DNA from 2 places in the Rhizobium sp. SU303 genome. Region 1 is predicted to be linked to the other one. Evidence: riboswitches for the same ligand, from Rfam matches in the RefSeq annotation. Region 1 holds a riboswitch; the other holds the start of a gene.
What was found. A riboswitch is a leader RNA that binds a small molecule or an ion and turns the genes downstream of it on or off. The one in region 1 is predicted to bind S-adenosylmethionine.
Positions count from the first base shown of each region.

Region 2: linked by a shared signal. The riboswitch ahead of RlegSU303_RS00925 (O-succinylhomoserine sulfhydrylase) and the one ahead of metA (homoserine O-acetyltransferase MetA) in region 1 are both predicted to bind S-adenosylmethionine.

Region 1 covers NZ_CP088095.1:4,460,835-4,469,556, forward strand. Annotated here, with positions in the region: gene RlegSU303_RS21970 (aldose epimerase family protein) at 1-769, opposite strand, end outside; gene metA (homoserine O-acetyltransferase MetA) at 996-1,919, opposite strand; SAM riboswitch at 1,968-2,045, opposite strand; gene RlegSU303_RS21980 (ABC transporter ATP-binding protein/permease) at 2,160-4,049, shown strand; gene RlegSU303_RS21985 (hypothetical protein) at 4,121-4,750, opposite strand; gene RlegSU303_RS21990 (ABC-F family ATP-binding cassette domain-containing protein) at 4,871-6,688, opposite strand; gene RlegSU303_RS21995 (thiamine diphosphokinase) at 6,692-7,348, opposite strand; gene RlegSU303_RS22000 (MarR family winged helix-turn-helix transcriptional regulator) at 7,406-7,933, opposite strand; gene RlegSU303_RS22005 (MDR family MFS transporter) at 8,050-8,722, shown strand, end outside.
Region 2 covers NZ_CP088095.1:178,831-187,552, forward strand. Annotated here, with positions in the region: gene phoB (phosphate regulon transcriptional regulator PhoB) at 1-193, shown strand, start outside; gene RlegSU303_RS00900 (GcrA family cell cycle regulator) at 462-995, opposite strand; gene RlegSU303_RS00905 (aspartate aminotransferase family protein) at 1,416-2,615, shown strand; gene argF (ornithine carbamoyltransferase) at 2,658-3,572, shown strand; gene RlegSU303_RS00915 (Hsp33 family molecular chaperone) at 3,663-4,652, shown strand; gene apaG (Co2+/Mg2+ efflux protein ApaG) at 4,899-5,291, opposite strand; gene RlegSU303_RS00925 (O-succinylhomoserine sulfhydrylase) at 5,644-6,828, opposite strand; SAM riboswitch at 6,871-6,949, opposite strand; gene RlegSU303_RS00930 (2'-deoxycytidine 5'-triphosphate deaminase) at 7,023-8,117, shown strand; tRNA gene RlegSU303_RS00935 (tRNA-Gly) at 8,177-8,250, shown strand; gene RlegSU303_RS00940 (DUF995 domain-containing protein) at 8,382-8,722, opposite strand, start outside.

The DNA.
Region 1 (8,722 bases):
GCGCGACGCTCCTTTTGGCGGTACGCTCGCGGGACAGGCAGAAATTATGGTCATAGAACACTTGTTCGCTGCCGACGAAACGCTTCATCGGCGCCATCTCGCGGAAATCGAATTCCGTGCCGTCGACGGAACGGATCTCGCCGGTCGGCACCTGCTTCTCATCGGTCGGCAGATAGTGATCGGCGGCTATCATGATGTCATGGCCAAGCGCATCTTCGCGGCCGTCGAGATTGAAATAGGCGTGCTGGCAGACATTGGCGAGCGTCGGATGGTCGCTGGTCGATTCGTAGGTGATCGACAGTTCGCCGTTGCCGTGCACCCAGAACGTCGCCTGGATGGTGCAATTGCCGGGATAGCCGGCGCGGCCATCGGGATCGACGATCTTCAGCACAACGCGGTCGACGTCGTGCTCGACGATCGTCCAATTGCGTTTGGCGATATTGTCGCTGCCCCCATGCAGATGCGTCACGCCGTTTTCATTCAGTTCGAGCTGATAGTCCTTGTCGTCAAGCGCAAACCTGCCGCCGCCGACGCGGTTGGCGCAGCGGCCGGGTGTCGCGCCGAAATAGGACGAATAGAGAGGGTAGCTGTCAAAATCGTCGAAACCGAGCTGCAGCGGCGCATCATGTCCCTCGAGGCGCAGATCCTGGATGACCGCGCCCCAGCTGATGATCTTGGCCGTCAGCCCCCCGCCCTTGATCACGACGCGATAGACGGTCTCGCCCGCCTGCGTCTGCCCGAAAACGTCCCGCTCCAACTTATCCGACATGATCGACCGTCCATTCTGTCCCTGCTGCACATCCCTCAATTCGGAATCGATTTGAGGAATGTGCAGCGATTGAAAGTGTGCATTGCACGTCCGACGAAGACGCGCGGTGTGGTAGGCTTCAGGACAGGAACCTGCCCGGATTTGCTTCGATCCGCAACCGGCGGATCAGAAAGAAAAGCCACAGCAGTGGTGCGGCGGCATCGGCTCCAGGCGTGATCGGCAACGGTCAGAGATCGCTGCCGATCTCTTCCACATCAAAGGGCGTCGTCTGGTAGATTTCGTTGATCCAGTTGCCGAACAAAAGATGCGCATGGCTGCGCCAGCGGTTCTGCGGCGCAAGCGCCGGATCGTTATGCGGGAAGTAATTGTGCGGCATCTTGATCGGCACGCCGGCATTGACGTCGCGGAAATACTCGTCGGAAAGCGACGTGGAATCATATTCGACATGGTTGAACATGTAGAGCCGCCGGCCCCTCTTCTCGTGCACGAGGCAGACGCCCATTTCGCTGGACTCCATCAGGATCTCCAGGCTTTCGGATTTCTCGATATCGGCGCGGCGCACCTCGGTCCAGCGCGACACCGGCACTTCGAAATTGTCGGAAAAGCCGTTGAGATAGATCGAGGAAGGCTTCAGGTTCCGGTGGCGGTAGACGCCGAAGGCCTTCTCTTTCAGCTCGTATTTCGGAACGCCGTGAAAATGATAGACCGCCGCCATCGCGCCCCAGCAGACATTCATCGTCGAATGGACATTCGTTTCCGTCCAGTCGAGAATCTCCTGCATCTCCGGCCAATAGGTGACGTCCTCATAGGGCAAAAGCTCGATCGGCGCCCCGGTGATGATGAAGCCGTCGAACTTGCGGTGCTTTACCTCTTCCCAAGTCTGGTAGAAGGCGAGCAGATGATCCTCGGACGTATTCTTCGCCTTGTGGCCGCCGATGCGAATGAGCGACAGCTCCACCTGCAGCGGCGAGGCGCCGACGAGGCGGGCCATCTGCAGTTCGGTCTTGATCTTGTTCGGCATGAGGTTGAGCAGCCCGATCTGCAACGGTCGGATATCCTGACGGATCGCCAACGTCTCGGTCATCACCCGCACACCCTCCTGAACCAGGGTTTCGAAGGCGGGCAGCGTATCGGGGATCTTGATGGGCATTGCGGACACTCGATCAAAAACAAAAAACCGGCGGCGACAAAAATCGCTACCGGTCCGCACGCGGCCCTTTAGCGACTTTTTTAACGTGGCTGCAAGCCGGCCGGCCAAATCACCACGGAGGCCTTAATTAGACCCAGTCGGATTGCGAATCAACTGGCGAATACATGCAGGAGAGACTCATGCAAGCATCATCACACTTTAATGACTGATAGAATCTGTTGATAGACCGGTAACGCCACCATGTTATTTATAAGGGTATGGGCGATTTGGAAAAGCGTAATGGCAGATAAAATCGAGGGGAGGCCGGGCATCCGGAGGCAGGATAGGGTAGGGTATGATTTAAGCCTGACATATCGCCTCGGCGTCATGTTCTCAGCATTCTGGAATTCGGAAGTGCGTGGCAAGGTGCTGTTTCTGGCGACCGTGCTGATCCTCGTTATCCTGGCGACGTCCTACGGCCAGGTCATTTTGAACGAGTGGAATGCGCCCTTCTACGACTCGCTGGAGCGCCGCGACCTCGGCGAATTCTTCCACCAGCTCGAAATCTTCGCGATGATCGCCGGCACACTGCTGCTGCTCAACGTGCTGCAGGCCTGGCTGAACCAGATGACGGCGCTCTATATGCGCGAAGGCTTGTCACGCGATCTGGTTGACCAGTGGCTGAAGCGCAAGCGGGCGCTGCGGCTTGCCTCCAGCGGCCTGATCGGCGTCAATCCGGATCAGCGCCTGCACGAAGATTCCCGCAACCTCGCCGAAAGCACGACGGGGCTGGTTCTCGGCCTGCTGCAGTCGACCATTCTTCTGGTGAGCTTCATCGGCGTGCTCTGGGAACTTTCCAGCGGCTTCATCTTCCGCATCAGCGGCCATAGCTTCTCCATTCCAGGCTACATGGTCTGGGCGGCGATTTTCTATGCCGCTTCCGCCTCGGTGCTGAGCCAGGTCGTCGGTCGGAAGCTGGTGAAGCTCAATGCCGACCGTTTTTCGAAAGAGGCCGAGCTTCGCTTCACGCTGATGCATGCCAATGAGAACATGCCGGCAATTACTGTTGCCCGCGGCGAGGAGAACGAACGCCGGCGCATCAACACCGACATCAGCTCGGTCCTGACAGTCGTCAAGCGGCTTGCCATGGCCAATACCAATCTCACCTGGGTTTCGGCCGGCTATGGCTGGCTGGTGATCGTCATCCCGATCATCGTTGCCGCCCCCGCCTATTTCTCCGGCGGCCTCACCCTCGGCCAGCTGATGATGTCGGTCGGTGCCTTCAACCAGGTCAACACGGCGCTGCGCTGGTATGTCTCCAATTTCGGCCCGATCGCCGAATGGCGCGCCACGCTGATGCGCGTCACCGATTTCCGCCAGGCGCTGGTCGAGATGGAAGAGGACTTCGACCTCAAGGACAGCATCGCCTATGAAAACGCCGCGCCCGACACGCTGACGCTGAAGGACGTGGTGATCGTCGCCAAGATCGGCGAAGACATCGAGGAATGCGGCGGTTTCCGTCTGCGTGAAACCAATGTCGTGATCAAGGCCGGCGAAAAAATCATGATCAACGGCGATCACAGCGTCAATCGCAAGCTGCTCTTCCAGGCGATGGCCGGCCTCTGGCCGTGCGGCAGCGGCACGATAGGCCTGCCGCCAATCGACGACATGCTCTTCGTTCCGCAGGTTGCCTATGTTCCCGGCGGCACGCTGCGCGAGGCGCTGGCCTTTCCCGAACGTCCCGAAGCCTACGAGAAAGCCGCCGTCGAGGCGGCCCTCGACAAGGTTGGCCTGCATTCGCTGATCGCAAGGCTCGATACCCGCGCCCGCTGGGACAAGATGCTCGACGGCGACCAGCAGAAAGCGATCGGATTTGCCCGGCTGCTTCTGGTGCGCCCGCGCTGGATCGTCTTCGACGAAGTGCTGGAAGGCATGGAGCCGGAATTACAGGAAACGATGGCCAAACTGCTCACCTCGATGCCCGAAAGCGGCATGATCTATATCGGCCGCTCCGAGGCCTATCTCGAGGCGCTGAGGCCGCGCGTGCTGCATCTGCAGGCGCTGCCGTCAGCATCCGAGGAGCCGCCTGTCGTCCAGACCGGCGCCAGCGCCAGTGTCGGCGCTGCCGCCGTGCCGGCGCCGGCGCTTTGATGCATGCCGCCCAAAAGTGTGGAGCGGTTTTGGGATGACGGCATGCATAAGACGAAGATTTGAGCCGATGGTCACATCGGCGGTATGACGCCGTTGAGGCCGACGGCGATCTGGCTGGCCGAGATGCTGCCATCCGCCGCCTTCTCGCCGGTGACGACGACGCCGGCGCCGGCCTTCAGATCATCCTTGGTCGCAGGCGCCAACGTCACGATCGGCGTGCCATCGGCAATCGTGATGGTCTTTTCCTTGCCCTGATAGGTCAGCGTGATCGTGTGGCCGTCGACGGATTTGACGGCGTTGCTGACAGTCGCGTTGGTCATCTGGCTGTTCGGCTGCGCATCCCAGGGACGGTTGCCCTCACCGGTTCCTTTCATCGACGCCGGAAAGATCAGCACCTCGATCGCCCCGTCCGGGCCCGTGCCCTTCGGAAGCGAAGCGACGCCGACGAAATCGCCGGGTTTGATATCCTCGACGGAAGCGTTCTTGATGCCGCCGACCTTCCAGCCGGCCTTCAGCGCGACCGTCGCATCTTTGCCCTCGCGCGTCTTGACGACGAGCGTATCGCCGGTGAGGCTTTCGATTGCGCCGCGAACACGAATGCGCTGGGCATCCTGCGCCTGTGCGGCTTGCGACAGGGCAAGCGCAACGAGGCTGCCGGCGGTAAGTGCTGTGAGAAAACGGGAATGAGGCTTGCGAGACATATGACTTTTCCTTGTCGCCATTGCGATCGGCAATATCCCCGGCTACCGGACGGCACCTTATGCCGCAGGACGACACACTGACGAATCAAGGAAAAGTGAGCCTCGAGCCTCGAGAAAATCTCAGCCTTCCAGCTTTTCCCGCAGCATTTCGAGCTCCAGCCACTCTTCTTCCATGTCAGTCAGGCTGGCGCGCAGTTTCTCCATCTCGCCGGCAAGCCGGTTGAAGGCTGCAGGATCGCGCGTGAAAAGATTGGGATCTGCCATCACCTGTTCGCGCTTGGCGATTTCGGCTTCGGCCTTCGCCATTTCCTTCGGCAGGTTTTCCAGTGCGAATTTCTGCTTGAAGGAGAGCTTGACCTTCGAGCTGCCTGAAGCTGTTGCTTGCTGGGTCTTCGGCTTCTCCGCCGCCTTCTCGGCCCTCTTACGCTCCTCGAGCGCGCCCTTGCGCTGTACAAGCATGTCCGAGTAGCCGCCGGCATATTCGATCCAGCGACCATCAGGCGCATCCGGCACGGCGGGTGCAATCGTCGAGGTCACGGTGCGGTCGAGGAAATCGCGGTCGTGGCTGACGAGAATGACGGTGCCGGGAAAGCCGGCGACAATTTCCTGCAGAAGATCGAGCGTTTCGATATCGAGATCGTTGGTCGGCTCGTCGAGGATCAAGAGGTTCGTCGGGCGCGAAAGGATGCGTGCCAGCATCAGCCGGGCGCGTTCGCCGCCAGAGAGGTTTCTGATCGGCGTACGCGCCTGTTCCGGCTGAAACAGAAATTCCTTCATGTAGCCGGTAACATGACGCTGCTCGCCGTTGACGAGCAGGTTTTCGCCGCGCCCATCCGTCAGATAGTTGGCAAGCGTATCCTCGGGGTCGAGATCCTCGCGTTTCTGGTCGAGCGTCGCAATCTCCAGATTGGTGCCGAGCTTGACGATGCCGCTATCGGGTGAAAGCTGCCCGGTCAACATCTTCAGCAGCGTCGTCTTCCCGGCGCCGTTCGGCCCGACCAGACCAATGCAGTCGCCGCGATGCACGCGGATCGAAAACGGCGTGACGATTGCCCGCTCGCCGAAGCTCTTGGTGATCTTGTCTGCCTCGATCACCAGCTTGCCAGATTCCTGCGCGTCCGAAACCGTCGCCTGCACCGTGCCCTGCGGCCCCTTGTGGCCGCGATAGTTCGAGCGCATTGTCTGCAGCTCGCCAAGACGGCGCATGTTACGCTTGCGCCGCGCCGTGACGCCGTAGCGCAGCCAATGCTCCTCACGCTCGATCGACTTGCCGAGCTTGTGCTGCTCCAGCTCCTCGGCCTCCAGCACCTGGTCGCGCCAGGCTTCGAAATGCGCAAAGCCTCTGTCGAGCCGGCGTGAGGTGCCGCGGTCGAGCCAGACGGTTGCCGTCGAGACTTTTTCGAGGAAACGCCGGTCGTGCGAGATCAGCACCAAAGCGCTACGTGTCTTTTGCAGCTCGCCTTCCAGCCATTCGATGGTCGGCAGGTCGAGATGGTTGGTCGGTTCGTCGAGCAGAAGAATGTCCGGCTCCGGTGCCATAACCCGGGCAAGGGCTGCGCGCCGCGATTCGCCACCGGACAGCATTTTGGGGTCTTCATCGCCGCTCAGCCCGAGATGCGACAGCAGATAGGTGACACGATAGGGGTCATCGCCCGGCCCGAGGCCAGCCTCGGCATAGGCCTGCACCGTGTTGAAGCCGGCAAAATCCGGCGCCTGCTCGAGATAACGCACCGTCGAGGACGGATGGCGGAAGACCTCGCCGGACTGCGCCTCGACCAGGCCGGCGGCAATCTTCAGCAGCGTCGATTTTCCCGAGCCGTTACGCCCGACGAGACAGATTTTGTCACCGGGCTCGATCTGCAGGCCAGCACCCGCCAGAAGCGGTGCACCGCCAAAGCTCAGGAAGATATCGTCGAGTTTCAGAATGGGAGGGGCCAAAAATCAGACTCCGGAAAGATCATAGGGCCGGGCGAGCACAATTGCCCGGCCGCTGCGGAGCGAAAAGCGAACCTTGCCTTCCGCAACATTGGAAATGGTGCGCGACGAGCCGAAAGGCAGATGGAAATCTGCCAGCGGATAACGCGCATTCTCGATGGTAAGCCCTCTCAGCTCGCTGAATCCGGGCACGGAAAACAGGCTGCCTTTGGGAAGGTCCAGTTCGATCGTACCGGCCACCAGCGGCACGGCCTCTTCCTTGCCCGAGGTCAGCAGCAGGTCGAAACCCTCTTCTGCCAGGCTGACGGCCGACAGCAGATGCTGAAGCGCGTGGTCGGAACGTTCACCGCCGAGCGCACCGGCCAGGATGAGCCGCCGCGCACCCCGCGCGATTGCTTCCGCCACTGCGATTTCGCCGTCCGTCGCCGCCTTCGCGGCCGGATAGGGCTGTTTCGGCACATCGGGAAATGCACCCGCGAGATCATCAGGTGTCGAATCGAAATCACCGACCCAGAGCTCCGGCGTAATACCGAGTGCTGCCGCATGCCGCATGCCGCCATCGGCCGCAATGAAGCGGCTGTCTTCGATGGCATCGCGCAGGCGCTCCGTCAGGCTGAGTTCGCCGCCAAGGAGAATGGTGAAGGTGGATTGGCTCATGGGCATTGCCCTTAGCGCAAACGAGGGGTCGAGGGGAAGGGCCGGCGAACGACGGCGTCTGCCTCAGCCCGGCGTATCCTTGTCGCGCGACAGGAAAACCGCCTCGTAGCCGCCGATGAAGCGCTCGAAAAGCGCTGCGAAGCGCTCGACATCTTCCTGCGGCCAGTCCGAAACAATTTCGGAAATGATCGCAAGCTTCTGCGCGACGATCTCGGCAAGCAGGTCCTGGCCGACCTCGGTCATGACGACGACGATCCGCCGCGCATCGGCCTGTGAGGCCTCGCGGCGCAATACGTTGCGCCCGACCATGTCGGCCACCACCCGGCTTGCCCGTGACGGATCGATGCGCAGCATCTCCGCGATCATGCCGACCGTGACCTCGCCGGCAGGCTGCGCCCTGCGCACGGCATCGAGCACGTCGAGATGCGAAAGCTCGAGGCCCGGTGCAGCACTCTGGATCGCCAGCCGGCCGATTAGCCGCCGCCCGGTCATCAGCCGCATGCGCGCCATGCTCCGGCCGATACGCGGCACGTTTTCACGATCCGGCTCGGCCGGCTCCGCAGAAGGGGTCTTGGTCAGGACGTCGCTCATCACAGGACCATAACAGAGCCGATTCAAAAATTGAATATGCCGATGTCATTAATGTGCCATTGACAATTATATGCTGTTAGCACATAAAAGCACATCAACCTGGAACGATGCCTCCCATGGACATGCAACTCGCGCCTGCGCCGCTCGTGACGGATCCTCATCGCCGGCTTATCCTCTTCTTCTTCCTGATGACGGCCATGTTCATGGCGACGCTTGATAATCAGATCGTCTCCACGGCTCTGCCGACGATCGTCGGCGAATTCGGCCATCTCGAGCGCTTCGGCTGGATCGGCTCGGCCTATCTCCTATCGCTGAGCGCCGTCATGCCGGTCTACGGCAAGCTCGGCGATCTGTTCGGCCGCAAATACGTGATGATGACCGCGATCATGATCTTCACCGTCGGATCGACAGTCTGCGGCCTTGCGGTCTCGATGGACACGCTGATCGCCGCCCGCGTGCTGCAGGGCCTTGGCGGCGGCGGCATCATGGTGTCGATCTTCGCCGTCAATGCCGACCTGTTCGAGCCGCGCGAGCGGGCTCGCTACCAAAGCTATTCCAGCCTCGTGCTGATGGCATCGGGCGCGATCGGCCCGGTGCTCGGCGGCACGATGAGCGATCTCTTCGGCTGGCGCTCGATCTTCCTCGTCAACGTGCCGATCGGCTTCATCGTGCTCACCGGCCTTGCCTTCATGCTGCCCTACCGCAAACCGCATCGCCGCCCCAAGATCGATTATGCCGGTGCGCTTCTGCTTGCCATGACGACGACAAGCATCGTGCTTGCCACCGACA
Region 2 (8,722 bases), 730 kb from region 1:
ATTCCTGATGTCGTCGCCGGGCCGGGTCTTCTCCCGCTCGCAGCTTCTCGATGGCGTCTGGGGCCACGATATCTATGTCGACGAGCGCACCGTCGACGTCCATGTCGGGCGCCTGCGCAAGGCGCTGAATTTTTCCAACATGCAGGACGTCATCCGCACCGTCCGCGGCGCCGGTTATTCGATGGAAGCCTGAGGGCTTCCATCTGAGCCTGCTGACAAAACCCTGGCAGAACCTGCGACGTGATCCTCGGCCTTGTGCCGAGGATCTGCGCACGCCAAATTAAGCATTTGAAAATAAAGGATTTTTGGCAAAAGTAGTTGGGGTGGTCAGATGCTCGGCACAAGGCCGAGCATAACGGAGGAAACCTTACAAGCAATTCGGATGCCCGAGCGCTTCCATCCACGCGCATAAAAAAACGGGCCACTCGGCCCGTTTTCTGCATTCTGACGATGGTTGTCGTTCAGCTTGCCCGCGCTGCTGCCCGGCGGCGTTCGTTGACCGGCTGGTAGGCGAGCTTCTGGTGATAGCCGCAATAAGGCGAATTGTCGGGGGATTCGCAGCCGCAGAAATGGAAGTCGTCCTTCAGCGGATCGCCGACCGGCCACTTGCAGGTGCGTTCGGTCAGTTCCGTCAGGCCGAGGCGGCGCGAAATCGGCACGACCACGTTGCCTCTCGGCACGTATTCCATTTCCTCGATCGTTTCGATCTCGATCTCTTCCTTCAGCATCGTCGCGCCCTGCTGGCGGGTGACGGTGCGGGTCGTGATCCGGGAGGTGTAGTTCGGTGCGCGCGGCGCCGATGTGTTGCGCTTCGGCGTTCGCGCCGCAGTGTTGGTGCCGCCGGCCTTGGCACGGCCGGGAAGGCACAACCGGTGCACTTTGCCGATGACCGCGTTTCTGCTGACCCCGCCAAGCTGCGCAGCAATCTGGCTGGCGCTCAGTCCTTCGGCCCAAAGCTTCTTGAGTTTCTCGACCCGCTCGTCTGTCCAGTTCATGCCCTGTCTCCACCTTTTGCGTTGGTGATGGCAGAATCCCTCACCGTTGTCCCGGGAGCTCCGAAACAAGAAACGCTTGATCAATTTTGGTGACTAGTTCCGCCGCATGCAGTCTAGTAATTGATCTTTAACCTAGTGTGAGGCTGACTCCGTGACAAGAGTCGCATGAATCCGGATGAATCGAATTCGTAGTTTTCCCCAACTTGCTGCCCCTGCGTGGCATTTCTGCAATAATGCCTGTTGAAGACTGAAAACGCCGCTGTACACCTGTGCTGCATACGCTAAGGGCGCCGTTTTGTTGACATTGCAGCGCGAAAAGGAAATAGTGCCAGTCGCCGCCGCAAGGCGGCATTTTTAATTTTTCGGGCATGGTTTCCTTAGCCGGAGTCATTGCCCGCCAACTTTGATGGAGATCGCGCCATGGCTGAAGCCGCGCCGCTTTATGACACCTATTCTCGTGCCCCGCTGCGGTTCGAGCGAGGCGAGGGCGTATGGCTGATCACCGAGACTGGCGAGCGATATCTCGATTTCGGCGCCGGCGTCGCCGTCACGTCAGTCGGCCACAGCAATCCGCATGTGGTCGGCGCACTGAAGGAGCAGGCCGACAAGGTCTGGCACCTGTCGAACATCTATGAGATCCCCGGCCAGGAGCGTCTGGCAAAACGGCTGACGGACGCCACCTTCGCCGACAAGGTGTTCTTCACCAATTCGGGCGCCGAGGCGCTCGAATGCGCGATCAAGACGGCGCGCCGCTACCAGTTTTCCAAGGGCCATCCCGAGCGTTTCCATATCATCACCTTCGAAGGCGCCTTCCACGGACGGACGCTGGCGACGATCGCCGCCGGCGGCCAGGAAAAATATCTCGAAGGTTTCGGTCCCAAGGCGCCGGGTTTCGATCAGGTGGCTTTCGGCGACATCGAAGCGGTCCGCGCCGCGATCACCGAGGCGACCGCCGGCATCCTCATCGAGCCCGTGCAGGGCGAGGGCGGCGTCCGTCCTGCCACACCTGAGTTCATGAAGGCGCTTCGCCAGATCTGCGACGAGAACGGCCTGCTGTTGATCCTCGACGAGGTCCAGACCGGCGTCGGCCGCACCGGCAAGCTCTTCGCTCATGAATGGTCGGGCGTCACCCCCGACATCATGGCTGTTGCCAAGGGCATCGGCGGCGGTTTCCCGCTCGGCGCCTGCCTCGCAACCGCCGAGGCCGCCTCCGGCATGAAGGCCGGCACGCATGGCTCGACCTATGGCGGCAATCCGCTCGCCATGGCCGTCGGCAGCGCCGTGCTCGACATCATCCTTGCCGATGGCTTCCTCCAGCAGGTGCGCGACGTAGCACTGGTCTTCCGCCAGGGCCTCGCCTCGCTGAAGGATCGTTATCCCGATGTGATCGAAGATGTGCGCGGCGAGGGGCTGTTGCTCGGCATTAAGGCTGCCGTTCCCTCAGCCGAGCTGCTGCAGGCGATCCGCGCCGCCCATCTGCTCGGCGTGCCTGCCGGCGATAATGTCATCCGCCTTCTTCCGCCGCTCGTGGTCACCGCCGAGGAAGCCCGCGAGGGCCTTGCCCGCGTCGAACGCGCCGCCGAGAGCATTCGCGCCTCCAAGGTCAAGAAGACGGCTTGAAGAGATTGCCGCCTTCGGGCGCAGCACAGGTAAGAAGACGATATGAGCCCTAAACATTTCCTCGATCTTTCGGCGGTCACGTCAGCCGATCTCAGAACCATCATGAACGATGCGCTCGCCCGCAAGCAGGCCTTCAAGGCAGGCACGGGTGATAAACCGCTCGCCGGCAAGATGCTGGCGATGATCTTCGAGAAGCCGTCGACGCGCACCCGCGTCTCCTTCGATGTCGGTATGCGCCAGCTCGGCGGCGAAACGCTGTTCCTCTCGGGCACCGAGATGCAGCTCGGACGCGCCGAGACGATCGGCGACACCGCCAAGGTGCTGTCGCGCTATGTCGATGCGATCATGATCCGCACCACCGAGCATTCCAGGCTGCTGGAGCTTGCCCAGCATGCGACCGTGCCCGTGATCAATGCGCTGACGGATGACACCCATCCCTGCCAGATCATGGCCGATATCATGACCTTCGAAGAGCATCGCGGCCCGATCAAGGGCAAGACCATCGCCTGGACCGGCGACGGCAACAATGTGCTGCATTCGCTGGTCGAGGGTGCCGCGCGTTTCGGCTATCGCATGAACATGGCCGTGCCCCTTGGCTCGGAGCCAAAGGATCACTATCTGAACTGGGCCCGCAATGAGGGCGCCGAAATCATGCTTTACCATGATGCCGACCGTGCGGTCGCCGGCGTCGATTGCGTGGTGACCGATACCTGGGTCTCCATGAATCAGGAACATCGGGCCCGGGGTCACAATGTCTTCCAGCCTTATCAGGTCAACGCGGCCTTGATGGCGAAGGCCGGCAATGATGCATTGTTCATGCATTGCCTGCCCGCCCATCGCGGTGAGGAAGTGACGGATGATGTGATCGACGGTCCGCAATCCGTGGTCTTCGATGAAGCGGAAAACCGCCTTCATGCGCAGAAGTCGATTCTTGCTTGGTGCCTGGGCGCGATCTGAACCATAAACGGACGTCGCGAGTGAAAGATCGCGCGACCGCGTGAGCGAAGGGCACGCTGGCTCATCGCGCTGAAACTAGGAGTGAAAGCCATGGCAGAAGCTGCAGCCGCCCTCGGCCAGTTCGATTTCGCCGGCGATGACCATGTCGTCCCTTTCCAGGTGGAGGGGCTGGATGTGCGCGGCCGCGCCGTCCAGCTCGGCCCGATGCTCGACGCGATCCTCGAGCGTCATCATTATCCCGCACCCGTTGCCCGGCTGCTTGCCGAAGTCGTCGTGCTGACGGTGCTGCTCGGCACCTCGCTGAAGTTCGACGGCAAGTTCACGGTGCAGACCAAGGGCGACGGTCCAGTCGATCTTCTCGCCGATTTCTCGACACCGGAAAATGTCCGCGCCTACGCCCGTTTCGATCAGGCGCTGCTCAACAAGGCGATCGAGTCAGGCGAAACCGAGCCGGAGCAATTGCTCGGCAAGGGCATTCTCGCCTTCACCATCGACCAGGGCAAGTTCAGCCAGCCCTACCAGGGCATCGTTCCGCTCGACGGCACCACGCTGGAAGACATTGCCGGCGTCTATTTCCGCCAGTCGGAGCAGATCCCGACGCGCGTCCGTCTTGCCGCGGCCGAGCTCTTCGATCGTGACGATGCCGGCAAGCCGCGCCATCGCTGGCGGGCAGGCGGCCTCGTTGCCCAGTTCCTGCCGGAAGCGCCGGAGCGCATGCGCCAGCCGGATCTCCACGGCGGCGACGGCGACACCGGCAGCCGCCCGCATGGCGAGGACGATGCCTGGCTCGAAGCGCGTTCGCTGGTCGAGACCATCGATGCCGATGAACTCACCGATCCGCTGGTCGGCACCGAGCGGCTGCTGTTCCGCCTGTTCCACGAGCGCGGCGTGCGCGTCTACGAACCGCGCGCCGTTTTCGACCGCTGCAGCTGCTCGCGGGACAAGATCAAGGGCGTGCTGAAGGGCTTTTCGGCCGAGGAGATCGAGGCCAGCCAGGAAAACGGCGAAATCGCCGTCACCTGCGAATTCTGCTCGACCACCTACCGCTTCGAGCCGGCCGAGCTTCAGCCGGCCGAATAGGCGCGGTTTGCATTGATGGCTGCCCCTCACCCTAACCTTGCCGGGGTCGAGCCACTGGTCTCGACCCGTCCTGCGGACCCCCGTAAAAACGGGGCGAGGGGACGTGCCCTGCGAAAGGTTGGTGGGGAACGGAGAGGTCGCGGCATATTCCCTTCTCCCCGTAGGCGGGGAGAAGGTGGCGGCAGCCGGATGAGGGGCTGGCGTCGGCGATCTCTGGGCCTAGGCATCGTGCCGCCTGTGGCGTCGTCAGTTAAGCACGCGCAGAAGCCCAGGCGAATCCAGCGAGAAGGCGGGGATGTCGACATCGAACATCTCGCCATCGTCCGTTTCCATCTGGTAATGGCCGAACATCAGCCCTGAGGGCGTGTCGAGCGGGCAGCCGGAGGAATATTCGTAGGTGTCGCCGGGGCTAAGCCGCGGCTGCTCGCCGACGACGCCGGGGCCGGTCACCTCGTCCACCTGGCCGTTCTGGTCGGTGATGTTCCAGTAACGATTGACCAGCCGAACGGCTATGCTGGAATTGTTGCTGATGACAATCCGGTAACCCCAGACATAGCGATCGTCTTCCGGATCGGATTGCTCCTCCAGATAGAACGGCTCGACGACTACTTCGATCTCTCTTGTGAGGGCGCGATACATGCCTTGCACCTTAGTCAAGATATGTTACCCGTATCTTATAAGAGGCCCTGTCCGTCAAGAAACGGAACAATTATCATCGCTGAAATGGCTGTGATCCGAAGGCTTTTCGATCGTTAAGCCTAATTGTCAGTGTTAATTCGGTTTGGGAACGCTGCGGCGGGCGAACTTGTTCCCCCCGGTCTCACCTTGGGGAGATCCGGCCTCACCCAGTGAGATCTGGGCACGGCCGAACCCCAAGCATGTCGCGCAAAAGTGTGCAGCGGTTTTGCGATAACGACATGCGTAAAAACAAAAACTAAAGCGCGAGGAGCGAATGCGACGCGCTTTAGAGGTCCGGCCGCTTATCCCTAGATCAGGCCGAAACCTTGGCAAGCGCCCGCGCGAAATCCTCGATCAGGTCATCGGTATCCTCGATGCCGGCCGAAAGGCGGACCGTGCCCGGAGAAATGCCGAGTTCGGCGCGGGCCTCTTCCGTCAGGTTCTTGTGCGTCGTCGTCGCCGGATGGGTGATCAGGCTCTTGCTGTCGCCGAGATTGTTGGAGATCTTAATGATCTGGAGCGCGTTCTGTAGCGCAAAGGCCGCATCCTTGCCGCCCTTCAGCTCGAAGGCGACCAGCGTCGAGCCGCCGGTCATCTGCTTGGCGATGATATCGGCCTGCGGATGGTCCTTGCGGCCGGGATAGATCACCTTGGCGATCTTGCCTTGCTCGGCCAGGAAATCGGCGATCTTTGCCGCATTCTCCGTCTGCTGGCGCACGCGCAGCGGCAGCGTCTCGATGCCCTTCAGCAAAGTCCAGGCGTTGAACGGCGACATGGCCGGGCCGGTATGGCGGAAATAGTCGTGCAGGTTCTCGTCGATCCATTCCTTGTCTGATAGTACCACGCCGCCGAGGCAGCGGCCCTGGCCGTCAATATGCTTGGTCGCGGAATAGACGACGATATGGGCGCCGAGTTCCAAGGGCTTCTGGAAGAGCGGCGTGGCGAAAACATTGTCGACGACGACCTTGGCGCCGATCTGGTTGGCGAGCTGGGCGACGCCTGCAATATCGATCACCTCGAGCGTCGGGTTGGTCGGGCTTTCCAGGAAGAACACCTTGGTCTTCGGCGTGATCGCCTTTTCCCAGTTCGCCAGATCCCGGCCGTCGATCAGCGTGCAGTCGATGCCGTATTTCGGCGCCAGCGTCTCGACGACCCAGCGGCAGGAGCCGAACAGGGCACGGGCCGCGACGATATGATCGCCTGATTTCAGCTGGCAGAGGATCGCCGCGGTGACCGCCGCCATGCCGGAAGCGGTGGCGCGGGCGTCTTCGGCGCCTTCGAGCATGCACATGCGCTTCTCGAACATGTCGTTGGTCGGGCTGCCGTAGCGGGCGTAGATGAAGCCCTCCGTCTCGCCCTTGAAGCGGGCTTCGGCCGCCTCCGACGTCTCGTAGACGAAGCCTTGGGTGAGATAGATTGCCTCGGACGTCTCGCCATATTGCGAACGCAGCGTGCCACCGTGAACGAGTTGGGTTGCCGGGCGCCAGGTCTTGCTCATGCCATCACCTTCACATAACAAAAAAACCGGTCGCAAAAGCAGACCGGTTTCAACCCGGTCTTTTTAGCCACTTGTTTAACGTGGCTGCAAGCCGACCGGCCAAATCACCACGGGATAATTCTGCAATACTGCTGTTAGCTGCTTGCGTCAATTCCCCGAGTTTGGTTTTGTCGGCGGCAAATGATGGATGAGGCATGATGGCTCGCGAAACAGGAATTCTGGCGGATCGCGCGATCTCCGCGCTGTTCGAAACGGGGCGTCTGATCTCCGAGCGGGAGCTGGACCGCGACCAGATCCAGCCGGCAAGCCTGGACCTGCGCTTGGGTGGCAAGGCCTTTCGCGTGCGCGCCAGCTTCATGCCAGGCCCCTCGCATCTGGTGTCCGACAAGCTCGACCGGCTGAGCCTGCACGTGATCGACCTGTCCGAAGGCGCGGTGCTCGAAACCGGCTGCGTCTACATCGTGCCGCTGATGGAGAGCTTAGCGCTGCCGGCCGATATGTCTGCCTCGGCCAATCCGAAGAGCTCGACCGGGCGCCTTGATATCTTCACCCGCGTCATCACCGATTACGCCCAGGAATTCGACAAGATCCCATCAGGCTATTCCGGCCCGCTCTATCTCGAAATCAGCCCGCGCACTTTCCCGATCGTCGTGCGCCGCGGCTCACGCCTGTCGCAGATCCGTTTCCGCGTCGGCCAGGCACTGCTCGGCGAGCCGGAACTGTTGAAGCTGCACGAGAGCGAGACGCTGGTCGCCAGCAAGCTGCCGAACGTATCAGGCGGCGGCATTGCCCTGTCGATCGACCTTGCCGGAGACAAGGACGGCCTGATCGGTTATCGCGGCAAACATCACACCGCCGTCGTCGACGTCGACAAGAAGGCCGAGCACGACCTCTTCGATTTCTGGGAACCGCTCCACAGCCGCGGCCGCAACGAGCTGATCCTCGATCCCGATGAGTTCTATATCCTCGTCTCGCGCGAGGCCGTGCACGTGCCGCCGGATTACGCCGCCGAGATGACCCCCTTCGATCCGCTGGTCGGCGAGTTCCGCGTCCACTATGCCGGCTTCTTCGATCCGGGCTTTGGCCATGCGCCGGCCGGCGGCCGCGGCAGCCGCGCCGTGCTCGAAGTGCGCAGCCACGAAGTGCCCTTCATCCTCGAAGACGGCCAGATCGTCGGCCGCCTCGTCTACGAGCATATGCAGGAAAAGCCCGCCAGCCTCTACGGCTCCGGCCTCGGCTCCAACTACCAGGCCCAGGGCCTCAAACTCTCGAAGCACTTCCGCATCTGAGGCGTCGCATCCGACGCGACTTGACAGCCGCCCCTATCTGTTGGAAATCTCGCATCGTCGCGGGTGTAGCTCAATGGTAGAGCAGCAGCTTCCCAAGCTGAATACGAGGGTTCGATTCCCTTCACCCGCTCCAATTGCCCCGGCCGTTCGTTCGTCGCCTTTTGAAGGCGCTTCGCGATCTTTTATAAAAAGGGTTGCGCGCAGGCATCGGCTCCTACAAGGACACAGATGGCGCCTCGGCCGCGCGCAACCCTAGCTTCGCCTTTATTTGGTCTTACTGACGCTCGTCTCAATCCTCCCCAATTGAGAACTCACGTAGTCGCCGTGGCGAAGCTTTGCGAATTCGTCGGTGGCTTGTGCCTGTGCGCTCTTGAAAACGTACCATTGACCGTCCGGTTCGCGTTTCTGATAGATCAGGCCGCCCTTCTTGCGGTGGCTGAAGCAGGTGATTGCCGTCGCCGTTCCGGTCTTGGCATGCCAGTCGGCGTTGAAGCAGAGTTTCCCCGACTCCGTGATGAACCAGCGGCCCGTGCCGAAGGACGGCGAGCCATTTTCCCGCGACCAGGCAGTAAAGCGACGCGCCTTTGCGGAGAAGTAGCCGGCGC